One region of the Robertmurraya mesotrionivorans genome, then DNA from elsewhere that is predicted to be linked to it. Evidence: predicted binding sites of a transcription regulator. Region 1 holds the regulator's gene; each other region holds the start of a gene.

The links. The regulator Rex, encoded in region 1, represses fermentation and respiration genes when NADH is low (regulators of the CRP and FNR family bind a similar motif). The targets are predictions, from matches to a motif close to TTGTGAAATATTTCACAA.
Positions count from the first base shown of each region.
Region 2: ACRX5O_RS15050 (DoxX family membrane protein) is a predicted target of Rex. The motif match lies at 4,407-4,424, and genes of this name have one in related genera.
Region 3: ACRX5O_RS13445 (hemerythrin domain-containing protein) is a predicted target of Rex. The motif match lies at 6,252-6,269, and genes of this name have one in related genera.
Region 4: qoxA (cytochrome aa3 quinol oxidase subunit II) is a predicted target of Rex. The motif match lies at 5,360-5,377, and genes of this name have one in related genera.

Region 1 is NZ_JBPCCH010000016.1:5,830-13,489, forward strand. It holds gene ACRX5O_RS19195 (ABC-F family ATP-binding cassette domain-containing protein) at 1-808, opposite strand, end outside; gene moaC (cyclic pyranopterin monophosphate synthase MoaC) at 948-1,442, shown strand; gene ACRX5O_RS19205 (redox-sensing transcriptional repressor Rex) at 1,470-2,129, shown strand; gene ACRX5O_RS19210 (YdiK family protein) at 2,157-2,369, opposite strand; gene ACRX5O_RS19215 (CPBP family intramembrane glutamic endopeptidase) at 2,366-3,100, opposite strand; gene groES (co-chaperone GroES) at 3,402-3,686, shown strand; gene groL (chaperonin GroEL) at 3,761-5,386, shown strand; gene ACRX5O_RS19230 (response regulator) at 5,879-6,811, opposite strand; gene ACRX5O_RS19235 (sensor histidine kinase) at 6,811-7,660, opposite strand, start outside.
Region 2 is NZ_JBPCCH010000009.1:30,145-37,804, reverse strand. It holds gene ACRX5O_RS15070 (GNAT family N-acetyltransferase) at 1-65, opposite strand, end outside; gene ACRX5O_RS15065 (MFS transporter) at 120-1,325, opposite strand; gene ACRX5O_RS15060 (methyl-accepting chemotaxis protein) at 1,435-3,405, shown strand; gene ACRX5O_RS15055 (Parvovirus coat protein VP1-like protein) at 3,523-3,768, shown strand; gene ACRX5O_RS15050 (DoxX family membrane protein) at 3,816-4,325, opposite strand; gene ACRX5O_RS15045 (hypothetical protein) at 4,721-4,894, shown strand; gene ACRX5O_RS15040 (aldehyde dehydrogenase) at 4,949-6,319, opposite strand; gene ACRX5O_RS15035 (iron-containing alcohol dehydrogenase) at 6,335-7,534, opposite strand; gene pdxR (MocR-like pyridoxine biosynthesis transcription factor PdxR) at 7,599-7,660, opposite strand, start outside.
Region 3 is NZ_JBPCCH010000007.1:128,621-136,280, forward strand. It holds gene ACRX5O_RS13410 (ZIP family metal transporter) at 1-732, opposite strand, end outside; gene ACRX5O_RS13415 (electron transfer flavoprotein subunit beta/FixA family protein) at 1,168-1,989, shown strand; gene ACRX5O_RS13420 (electron transfer flavoprotein subunit alpha/FixB family protein) at 2,024-3,052, shown strand; gene ACRX5O_RS13425 (FAD-dependent oxidoreductase) at 3,045-4,340, shown strand; gene ACRX5O_RS13430 (ferredoxin family protein) at 4,340-4,624, shown strand; gene ACRX5O_RS13435 (hypothetical protein) at 5,413-5,661, shown strand; gene ACRX5O_RS13440 (SAM domain-containing protein) at 5,778-6,119, opposite strand; gene ACRX5O_RS13445 (hemerythrin domain-containing protein) at 6,331-6,852, shown strand; gene ACRX5O_RS13450 (MFS transporter) at 6,880-7,660, opposite strand, start outside.
Region 4 is NZ_JBPCCH010000005.1:39,519-47,178, forward strand. It holds gene ACRX5O_RS10505 (metallophosphoesterase family protein) at 1-369, opposite strand, end outside; gene ACRX5O_RS10510 (LysE family translocator) at 425-1,054, opposite strand; gene ACRX5O_RS10515 (hypothetical protein) at 1,241-1,453, shown strand; gene qoxD (cytochrome aa3 quinol oxidase subunit IV) at 1,489-1,791, opposite strand; gene qoxC (cytochrome aa3 quinol oxidase subunit III) at 1,792-2,397, opposite strand; gene qoxB (cytochrome aa3 quinol oxidase subunit I) at 2,387-4,363, opposite strand; gene qoxA (cytochrome aa3 quinol oxidase subunit II) at 4,353-5,336, opposite strand; gene ACRX5O_RS10540 (DUF421 domain-containing protein) at 5,750-6,430, opposite strand; gene ACRX5O_RS10545 (formate/nitrite transporter family protein) at 6,474-7,259, opposite strand; gene ACRX5O_RS10550 (alpha/beta-type small acid-soluble spore protein) at 7,402-7,584, opposite strand.

The DNA of each region.
Region 1 (7,660 bases):
GCTGTTTTTCGTATTGCTTTAGATCACGCTCGTAGTTTTCGGCTTTTTGTTCAAGATAAGAACTGTAGTTTCCTGAGAATTTGCTGATTTGATTCCTAGAGATTTCGTACACTTGATTGACCACTTTGTCTAAAAAGTAGCGATCGTGGGATACAATTAAGATGGCACCAGTGTAGCCAGTAAGATATTGCTCTAGCCAAGACAAAGTATCAATATCTAGATGGTTGGTAGGTTCGTCCAATATAAGAATATCAGGTTTCGTTAATAACAACTTCGCAAGAGCTAAACGAGTTTTCTGGCCACCACTCAAGCTATCAATTTTCGTAGAGTAATCAAATGAGTGGAAATTTAATCCATGTAGGACAGAGCGTATATCAGACTCGTACTGATACCCCCCATTCTCCTTAAATTCATTTTGGAGATGGTCATATTCTTTTATTGTCCGCTCGTACAAAGCAGCATCTTCAAATACGGTAGGATCAGCCATTTTTTCCTCAAGCTTACGAAGCTCTTTCTCTTGGTTCATGACATGTTCAAAAACGGTAAGCATTTCTTCCCAAATGGATAATCCGGAGACAAGACCTGTATTCTGAGCCAAATACCCGATCGTTACATGTTTGGGTTTGATTAAATCTCCTGATTCATAGGAAAGATGGCCGGCAATAATCTTGAGTAAAGTAGATTTTCCAGCCCCATTTCGACCTACTAAGGCAATACGGTCTCTTGTTTGAACTTCTAGTTTTATATTCGATAAAATAAGGTCAGCTCCATAAGACTTGGAAAGCTGGTTCACTTGTAGTAGTATCATTGATTTCACCTCTATACTTCTACGGTTAGTGTATCGCATTCAATACGGATGAGCAATGATATGAGTTGTGAAGTATGTTACAATGTTTTCATACAGAACGAGGAAAATAGTGTATGATTTTGAAAGAGGTGTATAATAGATGTCAGAGTTCACTCATTTTAATAAAGAAGGCAGAGCGAAAATGGTAGATGTGAGTGATAAGCCCGAAACAGTACGGACGGCCATTGCCCATTCTAGTATCACAGTCAATCAAGAGATATATGATCGTATCACACATAACCAAATGAAAAAAGGTGATGTGCTAGCAGTGGCACAGGTTGCAGCGGTTATGGCTAGTAAAAAAACATGGGATATTATTCCAATGTGTCATCCTATTCCACTTACCGGTGTCGATATTTCTTTTGATTGGGAATCAGATAACCATTGCCATACTCTACATATTTCTGCTAGTGTAAAGACAAAAGGGAATACGGGTGTAGAAATGGAAGCGTTAACAGCCGCTTCTGTTTGTGCGCTTACCGTTTATGATATGTGTAAAGCAGTAGATAAAGGAATGGTTATCGGGAAAACATACCTTGTTGAAAAAACGGGTGGTAAAAACGGTGACTTTAAAAGAGAAGAGAAACTATATTAGTTAAAGATAGAAGGTAGGGGAAGAACGATGAGTAATGAATCCATGAAAATCCCACAAGCAACGGCGAAAAGACTACCATTGTATTATCGCTTTTTAAATAGTTTACACTCATCAGGAAAGCAACGAGTTTCATCGGCTGAACTAAGTGAGGCGGTGAAGGTCGATTCTGCAACGATCCGAAGAGATTTTTCATACTTTGGAGCGTTAGGCAAAAAGGGATACGGTTACAATGTAAACTATCTATTATCCTTTTTCCGTAAAACACTCGACCAAGATGAGTTAACGAAGGTAGCGTTAATCGGGGTGGGGAATTTAGGGACAGCCTTTTTAAATTATAATTTCTTAAAAAATAATAATACAAAAATTGCTGTTGCATTTGACGTAGTAGAAGAAAAGGTAGGCACAAAAATTGGAGAAGTGCCTGTCTATCATATGGATGATTTAGAAGAGGTTATTGAAAGAGAAGATATTCAAGTAGCGATATTAACCGTTCCAGCAACGGTTGCACAATCCATTACCGATCGAATGGTTCAAGGAACGGTGAGAGGAATTTTAAACTTTACACCGGCCCGATTAACGGTTCCATCATCGATCAGGGTTCATCATATTGATCTCGCTATTGAGTTACAGTCACTTGTGTACTTTTTAAAGCACTATTCAGTGGATGAAGAAATGGTAGAGGAATAAACAACAAGCCGCCCCTTATTGGAGCGGCTATTTCTTTTGCTGTTTCTTCATCTCTTTGATTTTAAAATGTAAAAGAATCATCCGAATGCCTGAACCAATATCAAATGTAGCTAGCAAGACTAGCAGGTAGGTAAAAAAGCCCCACTCTCCATTTTGCTGTAAGTCCTGTATCGCAAACACTGTGAACAGAGCACCTAAGATGATGTATATAATACCTGAGAATAAAGGTGACTGTCTCATAAGAAGAATCCTCCAATAAAGCTTTGCATTTGTTCTGCTTGTTTGATTAATTTTTCTAAGTCTTCCCTATATACGGATTGCACAAGAACAACGAACGTATTCATTGATACGTGAGCAACGATCGGAACGAGAATACGATTGGTTTTTACGTATAAATACGCAAAGGTGAATCCCATCGCGGAATAAAGTAGGGTGTGCTCAGGCTCCATATGGGCAAAAGAAAAAATGACGGAGCTAAGCAAGGCAGATAGGAAAAAGTTAAAACGCTTATAAAAAGCCCCAAAAATGATCTTACGAAAGACAATTTCTTCTAATATAGGACCAATAACCGAGCTAACGACAATCATAATAGGAAAAGATTCAATGATACGTAAAATCTGCTGTGTATTATCAGATCCTACCTCAATACCAATCCAACGTTCAATATTTGCAGCAAAGGCTTGGGCAAATAGGGCAAGAAAGACACCTGTGATGGACCAGAGGATCGACCGACCTAAGCTTGCTCCGTTTCTTACTTCATTTGCGTTTACCATCTCTTCACGCAACAACAGCAGGACAATGACAAGTGTGATCGAAAAGCTGATAACAAGCCAAGTGACACCTGCAAACCCTTGAGAGTTTGTTTCAAAACCAATCATTTCTAGTACGAGAGAGGTTATAGGGACACCAATAAAGCTTGAAAGCTGCATAGCAATATAAGCAATTAATATAATCCAATATTCACGTTTCAAAACAAGTCTCCTTTTCAATCCAATATAGTTATTCTACTCGTAAACATCAGGTTGTATCAAATAAGAAGAATTATTGTCCGTATTTTAGCATTATATGGATAGAATAGGTGGAAAAGTACATACTTAGTAAGGTTGTATAATTAACAAGTTATGGGAGGACTTTTACAAAAAAATTATAAAAAAAAGCGGTTTCTCGCTTGCAAAAAATGAAGAGATTCATTAATATAATAGTTGTGTTAGCACTCTAGTTAAGTGAGTGCTAATAATTAAATCTTACATATATTTGAGGAGGTTGTTTCACTTGTTAAAGCCACTAGGTGATCGCATTGTAATTGAGCTAGTTGAAACGGAAGAAAAAACGGCAAGCGGTATTGTACTACCAGACTCTGCTAAAGAGAAGCCTCAAGAAGGCAAAGTAGTTGCTGTCGGCACTGGCCGCGTACTTGAAAGCGGTGAGCGTGTAGCTCTTGAAGTTTCTGTGGACGACCGCATTATCTTCTCAAAATACGCTGGCACAGAAGTTAAGTACCAAGGAAAAGAGTACTTAATTCTACGTGAAAACGATATTCTAGCTATTCTTGGATAAGAGTAGAACTTTCATAATTTAAAAACTAAACGAAGACAGAATAGATTGAAAAAACTCGAGGAGGGTATTTTACAATGGCTAAAGAAATTAAGTTTAGTGAAGACGCACGTCGCTCGATGCTTCGTGGGGTAGATGCACTTGCAAATGCTGTAAAAGTAACATTAGGACCAAAGGGACGTAACGTGGTTCTTGAAAAGAAATTCGGTTCACCACTTATTACAAACGATGGTGTAACAATTGCAAAAGAAATCGAACTTGAAGATGCATTCGAAAACATGGGTGCTAAGCTTGTTGCTGAAGTAGCTAGCAAAACAAATGATGTTGCTGGTGACGGTACGACAACTGCAACTGTTCTTGCACAAGCGATGATTCGTGAAGGCTTAAAGAACGTAACAGCTGGAGCTAACCCAATGGGTATCCGTAAAGGGATGGATAAGGCTGTAGCAGTAGCGGTTGAAGAGCTACGTGCGATTTCAAAGCCAATCGAAAACAAAGCTTCTATCGCTCAAGTTGCGGCTATTTCTTCGGCTGATGATGAAGTAGGGCAATTAATCGCTGAAGCAATGGAACGCGTTGGTAACGACGGCGTTATCACAATCGAAGAATCAAAAGGCTTCACTACTGAGCTTGATGTAGTAGAAGGTATGCAATTCGATCGTGGATATGCGTCTCCATACATGGTAACTGACTCTGATAAAATGGAAGCTATTTTAGACAATCCATTTATCTTAATTACTGATAAGAAAATTGGAAGCATTCAAGAAATCCTTCCTGTTTTAGAGCAAGTTGTACAACAAGGTAAGCCATTATTACTTGTTGCTGAGGATGTAGAAGGTGAAGCATTAGCTACATTAGTAGTTAACAAGCTTCGTGGAACATTCAATGCAGTAGCTGTTAAAGCTCCTGGTTTCGGTGACCGTCGTAAAGCTATGCTTGAAGACATCGCGATCTTAACAGGTGGAGAAGTGATCACAGAAGAGCTAGGTCGTGACCTTAAGTCTGCAACGATCCAATCTCTAGGTCGCGCTTCTAAAGTTGTTGTAACAAAAGAAAATACAACAATCGTTGAAGGTGCTGGAGACTCTGCACAAATCGCAGGTCGTGTAAACCAAATCCGTGCGCAAATGGAAGAAACAACTTCTGAATTTGACCGCGAAAAATTACAAGAGCGCTTAGCTAAGTTAGCTGGCGGTGTAGCAGTTGTTAAAGTTGGAGCTGCTACTGAAACAGAATTAAAAGAGCGCAAGCTTCGTATTGAAGACGCATTGAACTCAACTCGTGCAGCTGTTGAAGAAGGTATCGTTTCTGGTGGTGGTGTTGCCCTACTTAACGTATACAACAAAGTTGCTGCTCTAGAGGTTACTGGTGACGAGAAAACAGGTGTGAACATCGTTCTACGTGCGATGGAAGAGCCAGTTCGTACAATCGCACACAATGCAGGTCTTGAAGGATCTGTTATCGTTGAGCGCCTAAAGCGTGAAGAAGTGGGAACAGGTTTCAACGCAGCTACTGGCGAGTGGGTAAACATGATCGAAGCTGGTATCGTTGACCCAACTAAAGTAACTCGTTCAGCTCTTCAAAACGCTGGATCTGTTGCAGCAATGTTCTTAACAACTGAAGCAGTTGTTGCTGACATTAAAGAAGACACTCCTGCAATGCCTGACATGGGCGGCATGGGTGGAATGGGCGGCATGATGTAATCTGCCCCCAAATATAAAAAAGAAGCTTCTCATAAGTTCACTGAACTTTTGGGAGGCTTCTTTTTTTTATTCCTGAGTTACATAAAGGTAAACTTTTTCGTGATCTGACCAATCATTGGAATGCCTCCTTATGAATGGTTCAAGTAACATTTTTAATAATAAAAGGGGTTTTTCATTTCGTAATCTATCGTACAAGAATATAAAAGTGAATATAAAGAAGAATTTCAACTATCATTGTTCTTACACTTTTTGAGAATTGGATTTACAAAATATATAAAGGAGATCACACTAGCTGGTAATTTTATAATCTCCTGTCCCTTATTTTCCATCTGCTTATTTTCAGTCCCCGCTCTAATCTTGAGTAACAGCATCGTTAATACATCATTACATAGTTGATAGGATTAATGTTTACCTCTAAAAATACTTTTTCCATATATGTTTTTCCGATGAATAGGTAGTTAATTGTATAGTGATGCTTGTTCTTATTTGGTTTTATATTTCTAACATCATACGTTTTGCTTCGAAATATAAAGCATGAATAAATTTCTTTATATTTATTCGTGTGGAAGTGAACGCTGGTTTTGTATCATTTTTTAATTCTGTCATCTTATTACGAACGATAGTAAAGTCAAAAAACTGGGAAGAATACTTTTCAAATTTTGCATTTGAGAAATCTGTAAGTCCCAAAGATGCTAAGTGATTCAATGACTGATAAATGGTTCTCCGAACACGCTGTTTAGAAGCTTTTGCCTCTCTTCTTAAAGCCCCTTCGTCAGCAGTAGCTCCAAGCTTTTTATTTGCTAAATACTCATAAATGTCATTAAGAGATGGTAATCCGTGTTCAAATGTATTCTTTTTCTCATAATTAAATAAAAAAGCCAATATTTCTATTAAATCTTTGCTGCCACTCTCACCAGAAATACCTAATTCTGTGAAAAGTAACTCACCATAATTTTTAATATTATATTCCTTAAAAGATTTCTCCTTTTGCTGCAACATTGTATCCATTTGAAGAACAGTATTTAATGACTTTTGAATGTCATGAATGGATTTTTCTAGGCGAGTATGTTCCATTACTTTTCGGATAACAGCAAGCACTTCTATCTTATTAATTGGCTTTATAATGTAGTTTTCTATTCCAAGTGTATATGCTTTACTAATCAGTTCTTTTGACTCTATTTGAGAAATCATTATGATTTTCCCCTTAAAAGTCGGTTTGATAGATTGTATGGTTTCAAGACCATCACGATTTGGCATTAATAAATCGATCAATAAAATATCGACCTTTTTTAAGTTTAAAGTTTCTCCATTCAATAATATCCCATCATCGGATTCGCCAACAACTTGACCTAGATCTTCATCCTCGATAAATTGAGCAAGCATGGAACGAACTATTACATCATCATCTGTTATATAAAAGTTCATCAAGAATTCTCCTTTTCAATCAAATTATCAACAGGCAAAAAAATAATGAAAACTGTTCCTTTTTCGTTTGAGCCACGTTTAAAGGTGACGTTTCCATTGAGCTTTTTGACCATATGTTCTACAAAAGTTAATCCAATACCTGTTGAGGGATACCCCATACCGTCAAATTTAGAAGTGAAGCCAGGTTTAAATATTAATTCCCTATTTTTATCTGAAATTCCTGGGCCGTCATCTTCAATCTGAAATTGAACCGAGTTATGTTGGAAACTTACTTCTATATTGATTGTTCCCTTTTCTTTAATAGCTTCTACAGCGTTTGCAACTAAATTGTTAACAATCGATAGAATGGTATATATATGGTAATTGGGGTGATTTCCCTTAATGTTATAACTAAAAAGAATACCTTTTTCTAAGAAATGTGCATACTTTTCATTTGCTCTTACAATTATTTTAATCAGATCAGAAATATTGACATAGTCTGTAAAACCTTCATTTGAGATAAGTTTTGATAAGCCTGCAAAAATTCTCTGATTATCTTTTTTAATCTCATGTATTTCACCAGCTATTTCTAGTAATTGTTGACTGGTTTTTTCAATAAATTTAATGTCTACAATTTCATTTTGAATTAATTCTCTATATAATTCGTAAGTTTTTATTGTAATCGTTTCCGAATTTTGTAGTGTTTTTTTTAAATGAATAGATTCCTCATATAAATTAGATACGTGCAATAACATATGTTCATTACGCTTTCGAACTTCTATCTCCCGGGATTGTGCTTCATAAAGTTTCATCATACTAAACACCCCTAATACCATAAAGCTATGAGTAAGAGCAATAAAAAACATCTCA
Region 2 (7,660 bases), on a different contig from region 1:
ACCTTTTCTCTAATGGAACAAGCTTTTTGTAAGTCCTCTTGATGAGTAATTCTTTTTGAAAACATGTTCTCATTCCTTTTCATGACTGATAGTGTTTATTAACTCTAATATAACAAATATTAATTACTTGGTGTGACCGTAACATGTGCTGAAGAGGTCAATTTTATAAAGAAGGATAAGAAAAAACTGACCAATAATATACAGCCTAATACACTAAAGGATAACACGTAAACTCCAGTATTTATTAGGGTCAATGCTAAAATAGGTCCAGTACTCGCACCAACAAATAAAATAAAGGCATTGAATGAAACGGCACTGCCTCTGGCATGTCCGGCTAGTTGGCTAACAATGGAGATAACAATCGGATTGGCTGTCGCAATTCCTAATACAAAAATGATACTGGCAAAAATAATTAACGAGAGGGATGGACTTACTCCTATTCCAAACAATCCAGCAGCAGCAAGAGCCAACCCTATTTTCAGAATTATAGTGGTTCCTAGTTTTTGTGCAAGTCTTCCGGCAAATAGTGATAATAGCATTCCTATGATACCAGCGGCACGAACTAATAAGATTTCTTTTTCTGTTAGACCAAACTGATTTGACAGATAGCTTCCTAGAATCGTATACATACCAACTAATGATAACAGTAGAGAGAATGTAATACAAAAGGCGAGTAGAAGCTGTGTTTCTTTTCCTAATAAGGTCATTTTTTTGAAAGCTTCAAGCATTCGTACATGAGGTCTGGTCATCTCATCCTTTGGTAAAAAGAGAATAATTAGTACAAGTGTAAGGAAATAAAGAATTCCTAGCAGGAAAAATATAGCCTGCCAGCCCCAGAGTTCATTGACTAGTCCGCTATACACTTGCCCCACCACTCCAGCCATTAAAAGCCCCGAACTGACAAATCCAACAGCTGTTAACCTTTTTTCTGGTGGAAACATTTCCCCTGCATACACCAAAGAGATAGGAGCAAAGGCTGCAGAAATAAGTCCTTGTAACCCCCTCAGTATCAGTAAAATGTAAAAATTGTCTACAAAACCTATAGCAAAGGTGATCACTGTTAAAAGACTAATGCTCGTAACTAAAAACACTTTTCGTCCATAACGATCGGAAAATGGACCGTAAAGTAAACATCCAACTGCATAACAAATGGAATAGGAACTTGCGAGCCAAGCCACCTGTGTCATACTTTTGTGAAAAGTATCAACTAATACGGTCGCTAAAGGGATGGTCACGTACATGCTACATAACACGACTAAACCACACCAGAATAAGATGCTGGTCATTAATGGATAGTTATATGGTCGTTTGTTTGGCTGTGTCATTTCACGAACCTCCCTTTCACAATTTGGAAAAAATTAAACTTATAATTGTAGAAGTTAAACCGATATACATAGTGACATTATTAAAAAAGATCATCTTGGAGGGTTTTACTTGCTGAAAAAATTCATATCACTAAAAATTAGAACGAAACTAATATTGTTTTCGCTAGGTATTCTTTTATTACCATCAACGATTATCGGTACACTTGCTTATTCAAGTGCAAAGCAGGAAATCGAAAAACAAATGATGTCTACTTCCATAGAAAGTATTATGTTACTAGACTCATTTATTACAAGTTCCATTAGCCTAAAAGTACATGATGCAGAAACGTTTGCAAAAATGGTCACTTCTGAGTTGGTTAATGGTGAGGATAGTCCACAATTACGTGTAAAATTAGAACAATATACCAACCTTCATCCTGAAACAGTCAGTATCTTTTTAGGGACAACGAACGGTTTGATGATTCAAAATCCAAGAAAAGAACTAGCTGCAGATTATGACCCTCGACAACGTCCGTGGTACCAAGAAGCCATGGCGAATAAAGGGCAGGTAATCATTACGGATCCGTATGAAGCTTCTTCAGGTGGAATGGTCATTACTGTAGCAAGAACTACAGATGACGGCAGTGGTGTTATCGGAATTAACTTAATGATTGGGAATATCACACAGTCAGCAAGTAAAATTAAAATTGGAAATGAAGGCTATGTTATTCTTCTTGGAAGAGAAAAGAATATGATTTACCACCCAACGGTAGAACCTGGAACCGTCATGGAGCAAGCTTATTATCAAAAAATGTACGAAGGCAATAAAGGTGAGTTTGAATATGAATTAGACTCCCAAGATAAAAAGATGAGCTTTACAACAAATGAACTTACAGGCTGGAAAATCGGTGGCACGATGTATACTAGTGAAATAAAAGATAGTGCCTCACCAATTTTTAATAAGACATTAATCACCGTGGTGATTGCTCTAATAATCGGTACGGTCGTAACGTTCTTAATCATCCGTTCCATTGTAGAACCAATTCGTCGTTTAGTTGGCAGTACATTGGCGATAAGCGAAGGGGACCTAACACACGAGATTGAAGTTAAAGGCAAGGATGAGATTACAGAGTTGGCTGTTTCGTTTAGAAATATGACTAACAATCTAAAAGAAATCATTACCCAAGTGGATATGAACACAGAGCAAGTAGCGGCTGCAGCAGAAGAATTAACGGCATCATCTGATGAAACAACGATCGCTACCAAACAGGTTGCATACTCTATCCAACAAGTGGCAAGTGGTGCGGAAAGTCAAACAATCGGAATCGATAAAACGGTAAGTACGATGAATGAAATTAGTCAAGGTATGGAAACAATGACAACCAATTTTATTCAAGTAAATGCACTAACACAACAAGCGGTGAAACATGCTGAAGAAGGTGGAGAGTCGGTTCAACATACGGTAGCACAAATGAACGAGATTCATAGGCAAGTAGAAAGTTCAGATGTGATTATTAAATCACTTTATGACCGTTCGAAGCAAGTAAATGAGATTATTGGTGTGATTAGTGATATTTCTAATCAAACGAACTTGTTAGCGTTAAATGCTGCAATCGAAGCAGCAAGAGCTGGTGAGCAAGGGAAAGGATTTGCAGTAGTGGCTGATGAAGTCCGTAAACTCGCTGACCAATCTCAAAGCTCAGCAAGCAAAATAGCCGAACTAATTCAAGCGATCCAAGAAGATACCGAGAAATCGGTAGAAACGATGCAGCTCGCAACAAAGAGTGTGCAAGACGGAATTCTTGTATCAAATAAAACGATTGAGAAGTTTGACGAGATTTTAAATGGAGTAAGAGTCATGGCGCCTCAAATTGAAGAAGTATCACAAATAGCGGAACAAATTACAGCAGAAATCAAAAATGTTACAGACACATCTTATGAATTATCTGAAATCGCAAAGGAAAACGCGTCCTCTTCAGAAAATGTGGCGGCGTCCACTGAGGAACAACTCGCATCTCTTGAAGAAGTAAGCTTATCAGCCAAATCACTATCAGAAATGGCCGAAAACCTTCAGGAGCTCGTTAGAAAGTTTAAGATATAATATTAGAAGGAGTCCTAAAAATATTTTAGGACTCCTATTGTATGTTGGACATCCCTCCATACAAAAAACGGGGAGATACATAAACTGAGAGTAACATGAAAATAAGGAGGGGATGACGTGCCTTGTTACCCAGGTTATCGTTATTGTGGTCCTGGTTGTAGTGGACCAGGCCGTCCCGTCAATCAATTGGACGCACTTTGTATGAAGCATGACGACTGTCTTCGTCGCTATGGGTCACATCGGGTGTGTGACGAAATATTTATGCAGCGGCTGAGACCTATTAGGAATCAACGTAACAGAATGGGAAGAGATGCTGGTATAATGAATGGTTTTATGAACCTAAAACGAATGTTTTTAAGCTAACTGAAGAAATAAGAAAATCCCTTACGAATCAGTAAGGGATTTTCTTATTATGCTTCTTGATGAAGTGGATTTGTTTTTTTGTTAAATGCTTTGCGGATGATAGGCAGTACATAATAATCTAAACCAAATCTTCCTGCATTGTAACCAGCTACGATAAGAACGAAGCCCATTAGAATATCCGTTGGGTTATGAGATACAGTTCCAGCAAGGACGAAAGCAAAGTTCATTAATACTCCGAAAAAGGCAGCTGCAGTTGTAAAGCATCCAAGGATTAAACCTAAACCAACTAAGAACTCTCCCCAAGGTACTAAGAAGTTGAATAAATCAATATTTGGTAATGCGACGCCTTCTAGGAAGGATACATACCAACCATACACAATACCATCTGGACCTGCTACTGGATTAGCGATTGCTCCTTTTAAAAATCCTGCAGCATCAAAGCCACCACTAGTTAATTTTCCCCAGCCAGCGGTCATCCAAGCAAACCCGAGGTATACACGTAAAACTGTCAAAAGACCAGCAACAATCTTGTTTTCTCTTAATAATTGATTAAACATAAATGATTCCTTCTTTCGAATAAATGTTTTTGTGTTTCTATATTCATAATATACACCGTGGCTATATAGAAAAACATAGGTTTGTGATATTTTTCACAAAGTGTTAAAAGCTTATTGAATAAAATGTGAACACAAGGAAAACGGCCGGTACAACAAAAAAATTAACTATAATATTATTATGTAAACTAACGTAAAACCAACCGCCAATTCACTCACTATAAAATATAACTCTAAGAATAAAAAAAGGATAAAACCAATCATTCAAAGAATACATATAAAATGAATCCAATAATTTTTATAAAATAATAGATTTTATTTTATAAAAATGTTTAACAAATAGTATAAAGGGTATATATCTAAGAAATCTCATTTTATCAACTAGGAGGGGATGTTCTTTGGAAGGAACAAAGGTCGTACATAGAAATCAAGATTACATAATTATGCACGATTACAAGAACGGAATGGTAGAGATACGCAATAGAAATTATAAGTTTGACATCCGATTGGTTTCTATTCATGAGCTACTTTTTTCTAGTGGACAACAAGAAGGGTACGGCCAAACGGGTTGATAATGCGATTTTGGGAAGCCTTTACGCACAATAAGCGTAAAGGCTTTATTCCTTTTATTTCAGAAACCACTTTAATTTTTTCAAACCATCCTTCAGATTCGGATAGCGGAAGGGTAGATCAAATTTCGTTGTTTGCTTTAGAACACTTTTACGATGAGAAAACGTATCAAAGCTTCCTTTTCCATGGTACGCCCCTATTCCACTTGAGCCCACTCCACCAAAAGGCAGATAAGGAGAGGCGAGATGATAGACGGTATCATTAATACAGCCACCTCCGAAAGAAATATGATGTAATACCTCTTGTTGTACGCTCTCATTCTCAGAGAAAAGATATAGTGCTAAAGGATTCGGGTGTTTATGTATACCATCAATAACCTCTGAAAGCTCGCGATACGGAAGGACAGGTAGAATCGGACCAAATATTTCATCCTGCATAATGGAATCATCCCATGTGATTCCTGTCAAAACAGTCGGTTCAATCGTTAGTGTTTCCTCATTTGAAGCACCACCCATGAACGTATCTCCATTATTCAAAAAGGTTAGCAATCGTTCAAAATGTCGTCTGCTCACGATACGCGTGTAATCAGGATTTTCAAGTGCTTTTTCTCCATACAGCTCATGAGTTGCCAACTGAAATTCCTGTAAAAACTCATCTCTTATGCTCTCATGAACATACAAGTAATCAGGTGCAACACAGGTTTGACCAGCATTAATAAATTTCCCCCACGCAATTCGTTTGGCAGAGAGCCTCACATTCGCATCGTGATGGACGATACAAGGGCTTTTTCCGCCTAACTCGAGTGTAACGGGAGTCAGATTTTTGGCTGCCGCCTCCATAATGACTTTTCCAACAGGAACGCTTCCGGTAAAGAAAATGTAGTCAACATCCTCTGCTAGAAGTGCTTGGCTGGCTTCGACTCCGCCTTCCACTACGGCAATATATTCTTCTGGAAAAAGTTCAGTAATCATCCTTCTTAACAATGCAGAGGTTTTGGGTGTTAACTCCGAAGGCTTTAAAATCGCACAGTTCCCAGCAGCAATGGATCCCATTAGTGGAGCAATCGCCAGCTGAAACGGATAATTCCATGGCGCAATTATGAGAGCGACACCGTAAGGCTCTGAGTAAATATAGCTGGTCGAACCAATATGGCTAACAGGTGTTTTTACTTTTTCTGGCTTGACCCAGTCGCTTATATTCTTAAGAGTAAAACGAATTTCTTCAAGCACGACCCCAATTTCGGTTGCGTACGCTTCAAATTCGGATTTATTTAAATCCTCTTTTAAGGTGTGAAGAAGGGATTGTTCATTTTTACGAATGGCCTCCCGAAGTTGTTCTAATGCCTGAATTCGATAGGCCAATTCTTTTGTTGTTCCTGAACGGAAAAACGCTTTTTGTTTTAATATGAGTGAGTGGTAGTTCTCCATATGTGCAGCTCCTAATTATTCCTTAATCATTTCATATAATCTGAACAAATCGTGTTTGTCTAATATCTTTGGAACCGGATATAGCGGATTTGCTTCACGAAACGCACGATCTACCATGATCGGAAGGTCCTGATTCAGTAGACAATCGAATGTATTTGGGATATTCATGTCCCGGTTTAGTTTTTTAATCGCTTCAATAAATTTTTGGGCTTTAAGAGAGTCCGTTTCGTTTGCTGTGGTAATGCCGATCAAATCAGCTAATTCTGCTAACGGTTGATGCACGCTCTCTCCATAATACTCTAGCACATAAGGGAGAATTATGGCATTCGCTAGGCCATGGGGTACTGAGTAGAATCCACCTAATGTATGAGCGATGGCGTGAACATAGCCAACATACGCACGTGTGAACGCAATCCCAGCCAAATACGAAGCCTTTTGCATGTTTTTACGAGCCACAATATTCGATCCATCCGAATACGCCTCATATAGATTTTCAAAAATTAATTGAACCGCTTCTCTGCTGCATTGAATGGTTTCCTCTGTATTGCTTCTGCCAATGTATGCTTCAACCGCGTGAGTGAGCGCATCCATTCCTGTCGTTGAGGTTATATGAGGGGGAAGCTTCACTGTGAGCATCGGATCGAGAATGGCCAGATCCGGGATCAACACATGGTCATTAATGGCATATTTTTCGTGTGTTTCACTGTTTGAAATGACCGCAGCTACCGTTGCTTCGCTCCCTGTACCGGATGTCGTTGGTACTGCAATAAGTGGAGGAGTCGGCTTTCTTACCTTCAGCTGTCCCTTCATTTCAGGTATCGTTTTACCTGGTCGTGCGACTCGAGCAGCCACTCCTTTTGCACAGTCAATCGGAGAGCCACCACCAAAGCCGATAATCCCATGACATTGATGGTCTTTATATAATTGTAAAGCTTCTTCAATATTTTCAATCGTTGGATTTGGTACGGTTTCGTCATAAATAACATAGTCAATTTCTTTTCCTTCTAACCCAGCAAGTAAACGATCGAGCAATCCAATGGATGTAATCCCTTTATCTGTCACAATTAAAACGCTCCCAATTCCTTTCAGTTTCAGGAGTGGGGGAAGCTTGATCAGACTGTTTTCTCCTTCTAAAAGCTCAGGCTTTCTCCAATCAAAAAAGGGAGCAGCAGTTTTATAGGCGAATTGGTACATTCGACAATAGAGGTTGTACATCGCAATTTCCTCATTTCTATAAAAGGTCTACTATTATTAAATGAGGAAATATTTGGAGAAATACCTAAAACCTCCAAGCTTGTTTTAGCAACTGCACACCTAAATGGATTTGTTCGATTGATAGAT
Region 3 (7,660 bases), on a different contig from region 1:
GTCAATTAACAATATCATAAATAGTAAACCAGAAATAAAGGAATAAGTTGATGTTCGTTCATTGCCATCCCCATGACTTTCAGGTATTAACTCTTTATATATAATGAACAGCATAGCACCTGCTGCAAAGGCTAGACCATATGGGACGAGACTTTCAACAAAGGAAGTTAAATAGAAACCTAGTAAACTTGTAACAATTTCAATTGCACCTGTTAAAGTAGCAACTATAAACGCTTTGCCTTTTTCAATTTTTTGATTCACTAAAAATAGTGCAACTAAAAATCCTTCTGGAGCGTTTTGGAGTCCGATTGCAAAAGCGATTAGATTACCTGTATTACCTTCAGCATTTGTAGCATAACTAACTCCAACTGATAATCCTTCGGGAATATTATGGAGCGTAATCGCCGCAATAATCAACATCGCTTTTTCATCAAATTCCATTTCGTATTTTTGAGTCGTATGCTGTAAATCAATATGAGGAATTCTCATCTCTAACCAAGTTAAGGTAATTACCCCTAAAAGGATACCAATCATTAGTGGTATAAACCCGCCAGTATTAAGGGCTTCAGGAATCAGGCCCATCGTGGAAGCTGCCATCATAATACCCGCCGTAAAAGCAAGTAAAATATCTCTCCAACGGTGTGTCACAGATCGATGCATAAACAAAATGATTGCTGCTCCTAATCCCGTTGACATAGCGGAGAGAACACTTCCAAGCAAAACTTCATTCATTCAGGTTCCCCCTAAAATTAAAACTTAGGTAATACACTCTATTATAAGGAAGAGCGATTGCTCACACAATTACATATATGATAATTACATGACATCTGTGATTTTTATCATATGGGAAATGTTCAATTTCTTTTAATATAGTAACTATAATGGTAAGTACTGTATCATTCCCTTCAAAAAATAATTGTTATTCCATCATAGTCGATAAACCCCATTGTTTAAATATGTCAATATAAAAAAATGAAGATTCCGTAAGCAATCCACTTCTCATACCGACATAATTTTTGAAAACGCATACAAATTATATTATTCACATAAAATATCAACTAATTTGTTTGTACTATGCTCGTAAACCGATACATATATCGTTATTACGAAGCTTTGCAAAATATATATAGGTGATTTAGCCATTAGTTATTAAGGAGGGGGATTTTTATGCACATTGTAGTATGTGTCAAGCAGGTACCTGACACAAAGATTATTAAGATTAATCCTAAGACGAATACGCTTGATCGTCGAAGTGCACCAGCAATTTTAAATCCTTATGATGCACATGCTGTCCAAGAAGCAGTTCGGATGAAGCGTCTCATCAAAGATGTATATATTTCTGTTTTATCAATGGGTCCACCACAAGCAAATGCGATTATTAAAAAAAGCGTTGAGATTGGTGCTGACGAGGGATATTTAATTTCTGACCGTGCATTTGCTGGTGCAGATACATTAGCAACCAGCTACGCATTATCGAAGGCTTTAGATAAAATCGCCAGTATCAGACCAATTGATATGATCCTTTGTGGTAAGCATGCGATTGATGGCGATACTGGGCAAGTGGGACCTGGAATTGCAAGAAGATTAGATATTCCTCCAGTTACGAACGTGATCGAAGTTACAGAGCTTAATGATAAGAAGCAATCCGTAGTTGTTAAGAGAAAGCTGTCAGGTGGTTACCAGTTGCTCCAAATCCAAATGCCTTGCTTATTGACTGTCGAAAAAGAAATAAATCAAATTGAATATTCCCCACTTCCTAATATGTTAAAAGCTGCAAGGTACGAGCCAGTTGTTTGGACGGTAAACGATTTAGAAGACGTGGACCGTACACAGCTAGGGCTTAAGGGATCACCTACCATCGTTGGTAAAATGTTTACTCCTCCAAAGCATGAAGGTGGGAAGCGTTTAGAGGGCTCTTCTGAAGAACAAGTAAGAGAGCTGATCAAATGCTTACTTGAAGAGAAAAAAGAGCTTTTTTATGTGAAGTGATACACATTAATAATCGATGATGGGGGTGCTTGGAATGAGTAAAGAATACCGTGGTGTGTGGGTATTCATTGAACAAAATGAAGGCGAGATTGAAGGTGTTTCGTTAGAATTGCTTGGAGCCGGAAGAAAGTTAGCCGATAAGCTAAGTGTTTCACTTGGGGGAGTGCTGCTAGGTAAAGAAGTTAAAGCTCTTTGTAATCAAGTCATCTCATACGGGGCGGATGAAGTATATGTGATTGATCATCCAGTATTAGAGGATTACCGGACAGAATCTTATATGAAGGGCGTGGTACTCCTCGCCGAAAAATACAGTCCTGAAATATTTTTATACGGAGCCACTCCAAATGGAAAGGACCTTGCCAGTGCAGTTGCGACCGATTTAAGTACGGGTTTGACTGCAGATACAACCATGCTTGATGTTGATCTTGAAAAAAGATTATTGGAGGCAAGTAGACCAGCCTTTGGTGGAAATATTATGGCAACGATTTTATGTAAAAAGCATCGCCCTCAAATGGCAACGGTTCGACCGAAAGTAATGAAAGCTCTCGAACCAGATAAAGAACGACAGGGAGTAATCATTGAAGAAAATATCGAATTGCATGAAGAAGATATGAGAACTAAAGTGCTCAAAGTGGTAAAAGATGTAACGAAAAGAGCTAATCTTGCGGATGCACATATCATTGTTTGCGGTGGAAAGGGATTAGGGGATCAGCAAAATTTCTCATTAATATATGAGCTCGCGGAAGTGATTGGTGCGAGTGTAGGTGGTACGAGGGATGTGGTAGAAGCAGGATGGCTACCACATGAGTTACAAATTGGGCAAACTGGTGAAACGGTAACACCTAAAATATATTTCGCAGTCGGTGTATCAGGTGCTATTCAGCACGTAGTCGGAATGAAGAATTCAGAAATTATAATTGCCATTAACAAGGATGCAAGTGCACCTATTTTTGATGTCGCAACCTATGGAATCGTAGGGGATGCTTTGGAAATTCTCCCGAAACTCATCCAACAATTTAAAGAAATACGTACAGAAAAGGGTGGTGAAATCAGTTATGCCTGAAAAATTTGACGTAATCGTTGTTGGTGCTGGACCTGCAGGAACTTCTTGTGCCTATACATGTGCAAAGCGTGGCTTGAAGGTGCTCCAACTCGAGCGGGGGGAGTATCCAGGTAGTAAAAATGTAATGGGTGGCGTATTATACAGGAAACAAATGGAGGAGATTATTCCTGAGTTCTGGAAGGAAGCGCCATTAGAAAGACCTGTTATTGAACAACGCTTTTGGATGATGGATAAGGAGTCTACCGTCTCCTTTGGCTACAAAGGGTTAGAGTGGGGAATGGAGCCCTATAATAATTTTACCGTATTAAGAGCTCCGTTTGATCAATGGTTTGCAGCAAAAGGGGTGGAACAAGGGGTATTACTCATCAATGAAACAGTAGCCAATGAGTGTATTGTAGAAAATGGTAAAGTGGTGGGTGTTCGAACCGATCGTCCTGATGGAGATGTGTATGCGGATGTAGTTGTATTGGCTGATGGCGTAAACTCTCTGTTAGGAAAGCAGCTTGGCTTTCATAAAGAATTTCGTCCTGATGAAGTAGCTCTAACGGTAATGGAGGTTATTAATCTATCAAAAGAGAAGATTAACGACCGCTTTAACCTTGAGGATAACCAAGGCTGTACCATTGAAATCTTTGGTGATTCAACAAAGGGGAACCTCGGTACAGCCTTTATTTATACGAATAAGGAAAGTATTAATATTGGTGTAGGTACTACCCTATCCAGCATGATAAAAGCTAAGCTCAAACCGTATGATTTACTAGATTACTTGAAAAATCATTCCATGGTAAAGCCACTCCTAGCTGGTGGGGAGTCTGCTGAGTATTTGGCACATTTAATTCCTGAGGGAGGATACCACTCTGTACCGAAGGTGGCCGGCAATGGTGTAGTGGTAGTGGGAGATGCTGCTCAACTAGTAAATGCCATCCATCGAGAGGGCTCTAATATGGCAATGGCATCAGGGAAAATGGCAGCTGAAGCAATAATTCGAGCAAAGGAAAGAAATGATTTTAGTGAGGCAAGTTTAAATAGTTATCGTGAAGCTTTATACAATAGCTTTATTATGAAGGATCTAGAAAAATATAAAGACGCTGCCCATACATTTGAGCATCACCCTCAGTATTTCAGAGAGTATATTCCAATGATGAACCAGGCAATGAGCAAGTTCTTTACGGTCGACGGAACACCAAAGCGTGAAAAACAAAAACAAATCATGAGAAGTGTAACTGGGACAAAAGGAACGTTTAAAGTCATTCAAGATGTCTATCGTGCTTGGAAGGCGGTGAAATAATGTCAACGAAAACAATCGAGGAAAAACAGTACTTACTGCGTTTTAAGTGTGATACGAAATCCCATCTAACAGTGCTTGACCACGATGTTTGTATGACAAAATGCCCCGATAAAATCTGTACCGTATTCTGTCCAGCGGAAGTATACAAGTGGGAAGGCACAAGAATGCAGGTGGGATACGAGGGCTGCCATGAGTGTGGAAGCTGCCGGATTGGCTGTCCATACCAAAATATTAAATGGGAATATCCGAAAGGCGGCCATGGAATTGTGTTTCGATTAGCGTAATGGCGAATAAATGATTAAGCGAAGACACCTTCATTGGATATGAGTGGTGTCTTTGTTTGTTATGTCTGAATCAAACTCCTATTCAGAGAATGAAGGTAGTTTGGTTTATATGTCCGAATGAACACCGTATTCGGACAAGGGTAGAAGGATCTTAGGATCAAGAGTCGGAATGAGCCCGGTATTTGGACAGGGCTGTAAGGGTTTTAGGATCAAGAGTCCGAATGAACACCGTATTTGGACAAGGGCAGAAGGATTTTAGGATCAAGAGTCCGAATGAGCCCGGTATTTGGACAGGGCTGTAAGGTTTTAGGATCAAGAGTCCGAATGAACACCGTATTCGGACAAGGGCAGAAGGGTTTTCATGATCAAGAGTCCGAATGAGCGCCGTATACGGACAAGGGCAGAACGGTTTTTGGGATGAAGTGTCCGAATGAGCCCGGTATTTGGACAAGGGCAGAAGGGTTTTAGGATCAAGAGTCCGAATGAACACCGTATTCGGACAAGGGCAGAAGGATATTCATGATCAAGAGTCCAAATGAGCCCCACATTTGGACGAAATCCCATGTTATCCATGTCCAAACCCCTACCGCCATTACTCAACTTTAATCATTTTTCTCACTCTTACCTGAAACACTAGTGTTTTGATAAAAAACTAGAATTTACTAAGTAGATTTATTATTTTATGTATAAAATGTGAATTATTAAAAAATTCCGATAATATAGTTGAAAACGAACGAGCGTTCCGTTACTATTAATATAGGTACTATTAATAGATTGGAGGAGACAGTATGGATCGAACATCGTATTTAGCTGGGATACTCTACTATTTGACAAGTGATGTACAAGTTCAGGAGGCAGCCATTGATATATTAAATGGAGAATTAACAGTGAAAGAGGCTGGGGCTTGTCCTACTTTGCAGCCCTTTGTTTTGCAGGCGAAAAAGCGGCTTAAGGAACTTGAAAAGAACACAACCGATAAGCAACATTTAGAAATTGTTCAGTTTGTTGAAAACTACTTATATAGCTATCAATCATAGATTTACTTCAACATCTTCGATAGACCTCTATGAATTCCATCATATTTTATGTTATGTATAAATTTTCACATAGTAGCATAAAAAGGAAAAGCCAAAAGTAATGATAATAATCCTTTTTAGCTGATTCTTACTCTAACTGTGTATTTCATCATCTCGTCGTTAAGTCCACTAATCAGTAGATCCTTAGCTGTATTGCAAGCCTGATCAAAGCAAGAATAACTTTCCGTACAATAATGTGGTTGACTTAACTCAAAGTTCCCATGAATGTCTGCTAGGTAGACAAGAACATTCCAAACATAAAAATCTTCTGTTCCGTTTTTAGGATGACCGTCTAATGCGACTAGCCAGTGTACGGAAGTCTCAGACATGAATCGACTTCCTTTTAGCATGGACTGGTCATTCTCTCCAATTCGAATAAATGCGGTTGGGTAAAATTCTTGTAGATTACATTGATACATTTTAACCCCTCCTAACTTCTCGTGTTTACAAAAGAAACTTCGTATATTTTTATTATATGAGCTTTTATAAAAAATTACCTCCTAAATTGTTAAAATTTTTAGAATTTTAAAAGCGTTTACATTCATTCTTCTCTGTGATATGCATCACAACAGAAAAGCTCTTACTTTCTTATAATCATAGTAACAATATGATTAAAAGGAGAAATGAACTATGCAAGGTTGTATGAGCTCAATGATGGATAGAAATGTAGAATTATGTGAGGGATTACAGCAATTAAAAAATGAGCATCCTCCACTGCTTTTAATGCTTGATGGACTGCTTGAAACATGTCAGCAAATAGAGCGTGTTGAAACTACAAGGGAAACGGTGTTTAAGGAATTAATTCAAAAGGTAGAAGCTTTTTTTCATGAATTAGAGCCCCATTCAGAAAGAGAAGAGGGTGTGTTATTCTCCATGATGGAAAAGTATATTGGTAGGGAAAGTGGACCGATTGCAGTAATGGAATATGAGCATGATCAGGCAAAAGGCTTTATCGGGACATTTTTAAAGGCAGCACTTTCTAATGACACATATACAGATGAAGAAATGATGGAGCTTGCTGGACTTATAAAAAATGCGTATTACACTCTTGTTGATCACTTTGCTAAGGAAGAAAATGTGCTATTCCCCATGGCACAAAACTTTTTTTCAGAAGAAGAAAAGCAGGAATTAAAGGACAGAATTAATAAATAAAACGGAAGAGGGTGCACCTCTTCCGTTTTATTTGTATATATCTGCAATTTGTTTGTCTGAAGGAAGGAGCAGTGTTAGGAACCCTAGTAATGGGAGAAAACCGGTTGAAATAATCGTTAAAGGTAATCCAATCGTATCTGCTAATATACCTAAAAACACAGATCCTAAAGCACCCATTCCAAAAGCTAATCCTACTGTCAAACCTGCCATGGTTCCTATCTTCCCAGGAACGAGTTCTTGGGCATAAACAACGGTAACTGAGAAACTAGACATGAGTATGAAGCCCGCTATCCCAAGTAAAACCACCGCGAAATAATGAGGCACAAAGGGAAGCAAAATGGTGAATGGAGCAGAACCAATCATGGATAGCAAGATGATGGTTTTTTTTCCAAATCTGTCAGCTAAAGGTCCACCGAAAAATGTACCTAAAGCTCCTGCAACTAGAAAAACAAATAAATAAAGCTGAGCTTGCTGTATGGAAAAGCTGTACTTGTCAATCGCATAAAACGCGTAGTAATTAGTGATTCCTGAAATATACCATGAACGAGCGAAGATTAAGAACAAGATCACAAGCAAATAGAAGCGAATTTGACGTTGAAATGAAAACGATGCAGGAGCTAAAGTCTGCTTTTGTTTTGGTTTCCGACTATCTATTTTGAGTTTGTTCGCGTACCAAAAAGCAATATAAACAAGCAGCCCTACTGCAACTGCTGCGACAATCGTAAACCAGCCTGCACCTCTTTGGCCAAAAGGAACGAGTATGAGTGCAGTAATTAATGGAGCTAGTGCTTGCCCGGAATTTCCACCA
Region 4 (7,660 bases), on a different contig from region 1:
AAAGGACGGGTATTTTAAAGACGAATAAACGATCCGAGAAGGACTTTTATGATCTAAATATCCTAGCTGTTGCAAGTCAAATGTATGGTTGCCCTTTGAAAAAAATAAATTATAGCCTAATAATTGATCGGTGGGGAAGACGTTCTTCAATGGATTGATTGTCATTAGGTGTATATAAAGTTGTTTTCCTAATGGTAGTTTGTGGTTTTTAACTGAAATGGGAAGGATTTTATGATTTTGATCAGTGATATAAAGGCTTGCTGTTATGTCATAGTTCTTAGAGGTTGCTAGCCATATGGTAATTTGATATTCATCTACTCTTCTCAAAATCGGACCGGATAAAATAGGAGGAAAATTCAAATGATTCACCCGTCCTTCCTAATGGTTAATTTCCTTTGATTCCTCATTTCGAAATCATATGTAGTTACTCCTGAAAAAATAATACTTTTATCCCTTGAAACGCAAAATAAAGACCGAAGCCTAATAATGATACGCCTGAGAGGATAGAGGTGAGAATGATGTACTTCAAACTTAGCCACTTCCGAAAAAGGCTTGTAAGGCCGGCAACAAATACATCCCACAGAGCAAGTCCGAGAAATATCATTGAACTATACAGAAGTAAATCAGCTGTTCCGAAGCTTGATGCTGTTTTTGCCAGGACCGATCCGTAAATACCAAGCCAAAACAAAATAGAGAGAGGGCTTGATATAGACATGATAAATCCGATCAAAAAGCAACGAAAAATAGATTCGTTATTGCGCTGATAGTCAAAGGTGAACTTGTTAGCAGTCACAATACTTTCGATCCCGCTATAAATAAGAATAAATCCTCCAAAAAGCCATAAAAAAACCTGGATTAATGGATTGTCAAGAAAATGTACAATGCCCATATACACGGTTAACATAAATATTCCATCTGCAATCATCGAACCAGCTCCAACAGCCCATGAATGCCAGAATCCATTTTTTAAACCTTTATCTAATCTTGCTGCATTTACAGGCCCAATTGGGGCAGCCAGTGTTAAGCCAAGAACGATATAACTTAGGTAAATCACATGATCACTCCACTCACTAGGATTGTCCAAAGGGGATAACTTGTACATCTTATGCGAGTGGAGGGGAAAAACATTCACAAGAATGTAATTTTTAAGTAAGACAAGCCTTAAATGTGTCTAATTTTCAAAAAATATTTGACAAATTTGTGAACTTTATTAAAATATAAATAAAGGGGATGAAATAATATGAATGAGATGCAACGTAGAGCGTTAGGACCAATTAGTACAATTGCTAAATTTGGTTTAGTAATGGGGGCATTGTTGTTTTTATACAGCTTTTTTGAAAGCGGTATCACAATGAGTTATACACTTTCTATTAGCATTAGTATTATGGCTTCATCCATGTTGGTGTTCGGTTTTGGTTTATTTATTTCCTTAATGGGAGAATTGCGCAAATAAAAAAATCCGGCTATTAAGCCGGATTTTTGTTTTTATTAATGAGCAGCATGCCCTGATGTTAACACCCAGATAGAACCAACTACGATTACAACAGCACAGAATACCATAAATGCAATATTTATGATATTTACTTTGCCATCTTCTCCTTCTGTCATATGCATAAACATGAACAATTGAAGACCTGCTTGAATGACAGCTAGTGTCCCTATAATCCACATGACAATCGTAAAGGACAAGTTCATCTCAAGTGCCACCCATGCAGCAACGAATGTGAGTACTAGTGACAATACGAATCCAAAGACGTGAGCTAGCGGAAAACGTTCTGTACTTTTTTCCATCTATAACACCATCCCTTTTAAATAAACAAACGTGAAGATAAAGATCCATACAACATCAAGGAAGTGCCAGTAAAGACCAATAATAAACGTCTTTCTAGCAGTAACAGGTGTTAATCCACGCTTAGCAATTTGAATGATAACCATTGTTGCCCAGAAAATCCCGAAGGTAACGTGAGCACCGTGTGTTCCTAAAAGGACAAACAAGCTTGAAAGAAAAGCGCTTGTTTGCATGGTTGCACCTTCATGAACGTAATGAATAAACTCATTAATCTCCATGAACAGGAATCCTGCACCTAATAGCAGGGTTAAAATAAACCAACCAATTAAGCCCTTCTTATTGTTGCGGCGCATTTCCCAAATAGCAACACCCATCGTAAAACTACTAGTTAAAAGAAGGACCGTCTGAATCATTACTTCTTTGATCATAAAAATATCTTGATGAGTAGGGCCACCTGCGTAATTTTTGTAAAGTACACCGTAAACACTAAAGAGGGTAGCAAATAATACAATTTCGGCCCCGAGGAATATCCAGAACCCTAAAATATTCATACGGCTTTGTTCTGTTTGATATTCTAATGGGAGGGAAGTGTTCACATTAGCTGACATGATTATTCACCTTACCTTCCATTTTCTTCCAAGCGCTTTCTGTCTTTCTAATTTCGTCCTTATGAATGTGGTAACCATCATTGTAATCAAATGAACGATAAATCAATCCTGCAATAATAAGCACAGCAGATATTGCAGCTAATAAATGCCACTCGAAAATGAGGAAGAATCCAACAATTCCGAAGGCCACACACATTAAGAACGGCAGACCAGAGTTGCTTGGCATATGAATTTCTTCTATTTCTTCGTCTTTTAATGTAAGACCTTCATTATTCTTTTTCATATACCAGAATGCATCTAAAGATTTCACTTCTGGTAGTTTAGCAAAGTTATAGTGTTGAACAGGTGAAGCTGTTGCCCATTCAAGTGTTCTAGCATCCCATGGGTCACTTGAAATGTTACGGTCCGCATAACGAATGCTCCAATAAATATTGTAGCAGAACATTGCAAAACCAGCTGCTAGGATAACTGATCCGATTGCAGACAGTAAGAATAGAGGCGCAAATCCTGACTCAACAGAGAAGGTATAAGCACGTCTAACAGCTCCATTTAGACCTAGGAAGAACATTGGCATAAAGGTTACGTTAAATCCGATTACAAACAACCAGAAATGCCATTTTCCTAATTTTTCATTTAACATAAAACCAAACATTTTTGGCCACCAGTAGTAAAGTCCAGCGAATACTGCAAATACCACACCTGGAATTAATACATAGTGGAAGTGAGCAACTAAGAATAAAGTATTATGGTACTGATAATCAGCAGCACCCATCGCAAGCATAACACCTGTTACTCCACCAATAACAAAATTAGGAACAAATGCTAAAGACCAAAGCATAGCCGTAGTCATTTTAATTCGACCTTTACGCATCGTAAACAACCAGTTAAACATTTTTACACCCGTCGGAACGGCAATCATCATCGTTGTGATAGAGAAGAATGAGTTGACTAAAGCGCCAGATCCCATTGTGTAGAAATGGTGAACCCATACAAGCATACTTAGTACTGCGATGGCAACGATTGAAACGACCATCGATTTGTAACCGTAGAGCTGTTTGCGAGAGAATGTCGAAATAATTTCAGAAAACATCCCGAAAGCAGGGAGGATAACGATATATACTTCAGGGTGTCCCCATAACCAGAACAAGTTAGCCCAAAGCATGTCAGATCCACCAGCAGCTACTGTAAAGAAGTGTGTACCGTACAAGCGGTCAAATGTCATTAACGCAAGTGCAACCGTAAAAATAGGGAATGCGGCTACAATAATAACGGAAGTGATTAGAGTTGTCCATGTGAACATAGGCATTCTCATTAATGTCATGCCTTTTGTACGCATTTTTAAAATCGTTACGATAAAGTTAATACCAGTCATCAAAGTTCCTAGACCAGCAATCTGTAATGAGATTGCGTAGTAGTTATTCCCGATTCCTGGGCTGAATTCTTTACCTGCAAGAGGGAAGTAAGAAGTCCATCCTGCATCTGGAGCACCACCTACAACGAATGCGATATTAAACAGCATCGCACCGCTGAAGAATAACCAGAAACTTAATGCATTCAGCTGAGGGAACGCTACGTCTCTTGCTCCAATTTGAAGCGGAATAACAACGTTCATTAAACCAATTAAGAATGGCATGGCCATGAATAAAATCATGATAACACCATGAGCCGTAAATACTTCATTATAGTGCTGTGCGTCTAATAAGCCCATTTCTGGACGAGATGTTTGAGCTTTCATCATTAGTCCATCCATACCGCCACGGAAGAACATAAGAACAGCTGCTACGATATACATAATTCCGATGCGTTTATGGTCAACGGTAGTGATCCATTCTCGCCATAGCCATTTCCATTTTTTTAGATACGTAAGACCACCAATAATTCCTAGAGAAGTTAATAAAATAGCAATCTGTGAACCTAGGATAATTGGATCTCCCGTAATCAGAATTTCATCCCACTTAATGCCCACTATGGTCACCTCCATGGTCTTCCTCATTATTTTCTACATCAGTAGTATCTTTTTCATTTGACTCTTCATCTTCTTGATCAAAAATCTTTCCTTGGTACCCATGGTAACGATAGTCTTCAGGGTCTGTCACAAGCTCAGAATCGTGATCCGCATGGTTGATCCAAGCTAAGTGTGTGTTGGAATAAGTTAAACGACCAAGATGTGTTGGTTTCAGTAGTTCCATGTACTTCTCTTCTGTAAGCTCTGGAGCAGTTTCTTTTACTTCTTTTACCCATGCATCATACTCTTCATCGGTCTGAGCAAGTACTTCAAATTCCATTTGAGCGTATCCGCGTCCGTTGAAGTTTGTGTTTCTACCCATATATGAACCAGGATTGTCAGCAACTAAATATAGTTCCGTTTCCATTTTATTCATTGAGTACTTTTGTCCACCTAAAGCTGGCACCCAGAAAGATTGCATCGTTCCAGCCGATGTTAATTTAAACAGTACAGGAGTATCTTCTGGAATGTTCACGTAGTTAATGGTTTCAATTCCTTCTTCTGGATATGAGAATATCCATTTCCAGTCTGCAGACGTGACGTGAATAACGATCGGTTCTTTTTCCTCATACCCTGCAGGAACATCTTCTAAGTCATACAATGTTGTTACTGTTGGAATCGTTAAAGCAATAACGATTAAAATAGGAATAGCTGTCCAGACGATTTCTAATACGGTACTACCGTGTTCTTCTGGCGGCTCATAACCCATGTTTTCTGGCTTTTCTCTATATTTCCAAACAATATAGCCAAATAAGCCAAATACGACAACTACTACTAAAAGCATCCACATTAGAGACCAATTAATTAACTCCATGATACTTCTAGCTACTGGCCCTTGAGGCTGAAATACAACCATTTCACAACCGCTTAAAAATAATAATGGTACGGCTGTTACAAGGGATAGAAATAGCATTTTCAACTTCAATTGTTTCATCTCCTTCTTATATGAAATCAGGTTTGTGTTTTGTTTCACAAGGAAAATTAGAGTTTACCACAAAAAGATATTTTTGTATAACAAAATGTTCGTGTTTTCACAATGGACATTTTGTCATTATTTCTTAAGGTAAAAATCTATCTACTTCCTAATTACCACTATGTAGATGATAATAACATGTTAAAAGAGATTAATTTGTGACAAAAATAGTAAGGAAAATAATGTTAGGGTGAAAAAATGAGGGTGAATGTTGATATATCAAGGGTTTTTTAGTATATCTTTATCTGTTTTAAATTTCGACAATTTTGTGACACGATGTCACAATTCATTCATATTTAGAGGAAAACGATTACATAATATAAGAGCAAAAAGGGATGAGGACAAAATAAAAATCAGGCTCACCAAAGCCTGATTTATTGATACGACATTACAAATAGTTCCTGATTTTTTTTCCACTCAGCATATAAAACCTCTTTATACGAATGAAAGTTCTGTTTCGATAGTTCGGTTTTTAACCACTGTTCATTTAGTCCTGCTTCTTGGAGATTTCCATACAGGACTTCGCCATCAAGTATTAATGTTGTAGGAATAGAAGCTTGCTCTGCTTGGATGTTTAAATCATCTAAAGTGGGTGGTCTATTCTGGGATTTCGGTAGTACACTAACAATTCCATTCGTCTCAAGGATTGCATACTGAACTTCCTGCAGAGAAAAATACCCTTGTTGACGAACTAAACTTTGCAATTGATTTATGTCGAGTTTAGCCTTTTTTAACGTTTCATATTTTATTATTCCATTCCGAATAACGATATTTGGTTCACCTTCAAGCGCTTTTCTAGTCTTTTTAAATTTCTGAGTGATAATTTCAACCCCATAAATTAAACCGCCCCAAACAATAGTGCTGAATACAATTTCCACCCAGCTTGTTTCATGGTCATAAATGGCGTTCCCAATTAATTCACCAAGGATAAGAGCTGAAATAAAATCAAATGGTGTAATTTGTGATAGTTGAGTTTTACCAAGTGATTTTGCTAATAGAAAAAGCAAGAGAAAACCGAGTAACAATTCCGATCCAACAGTTAAATAATGTGTCATATCATATTAACTCCTATTCAAACAGTAGGTTATAACCTGAGTACTATTGCTCATCATCAAGAAAAGGAAGGTTAACGTAATAATACATGGCCCCCATGAGGATACTACCTCCAATGAGATTGCCGATGGTCACCGGAATGAGATTATGAATGACTCCTGAAAAAGAGATCGTTCCAGGATGATTCAGTACAAGTGCGATAGCAAAGGTACACATATTAGCAATACTGTGTTCATATCCAGAGATGAAGAAGCAAAAAACAAATAGTATCATTACAAATAGCTTTGCACCATTTTCCTTCATTCCCATAGGAATAAAGAAAGCTAGACAAACAAGCCAGTTACAAAGAATAGCTCTAAAGAAAAGTTCCATTGTTGGAACATGCATCTTTTTCTCAACAACACTTAACAGAAAACTATTTACCGAAGCCTCCGCAAATAAACCTGTCACATAAATTAATAAAGCAAATGCTGTTGCACCTAATATATTTCCTATGTAACTTAACCCCCAAAGTGTCCAAACATGTTTCCAACTCATTTTTTTCCTTAGTGCTGTATAAGTATAATAAAAGGTATTACCTGTAAATAAATCCCCACCACCATAGGCAATTAGGATAATAGCTGCTCCAAATGTAAAAGCTGCCATTGGATATGCAACAGGAGAATGCTCATTGTAAAAATAGCCGCCTGTTTTAAAGGCAACAATTACTCCAAAACCAATGAACATACTTGCGAGCATACTACGTAATAGATATCGCAGGATGCTTTGTTTATATGTTTTTAATTTTTTTAAGGCAAGCTTTTCAACTTCTAAAAGTGGGTAATTTTCCATCATTTCCTCCTGAACATCAAACTTCTCCAAAGTTATTATTTCTAAATTTTGCGTGGCTATGTACTATCATAACATTCTTAAAGTTTCATTTTAAGTTATAAAAAGAGAAGCTCAGGGATAATTTTCCTGAGCTTCTCTTCGATTAAGATCGTAATTGTTGCTCTGCCATTTGGATGAGGCGTTTAGTCATTTCTCCTCCAACAGAGCCATTTGCACGTGCGGTTGTATCTGCACCAAGTTGAACTCCAAACTCATTGGCAATTTCTTCTTTCATCTGATTCAGTGCATTTTCTGACCCAGGTACCAATAGCTTGTTTCTACTCATGGCTATCCACTCCCGGCACAAGTTTTGAGCATGAATTATGCTCAAATATAGTTTGAGTTGAAGTATTCAAAAATAT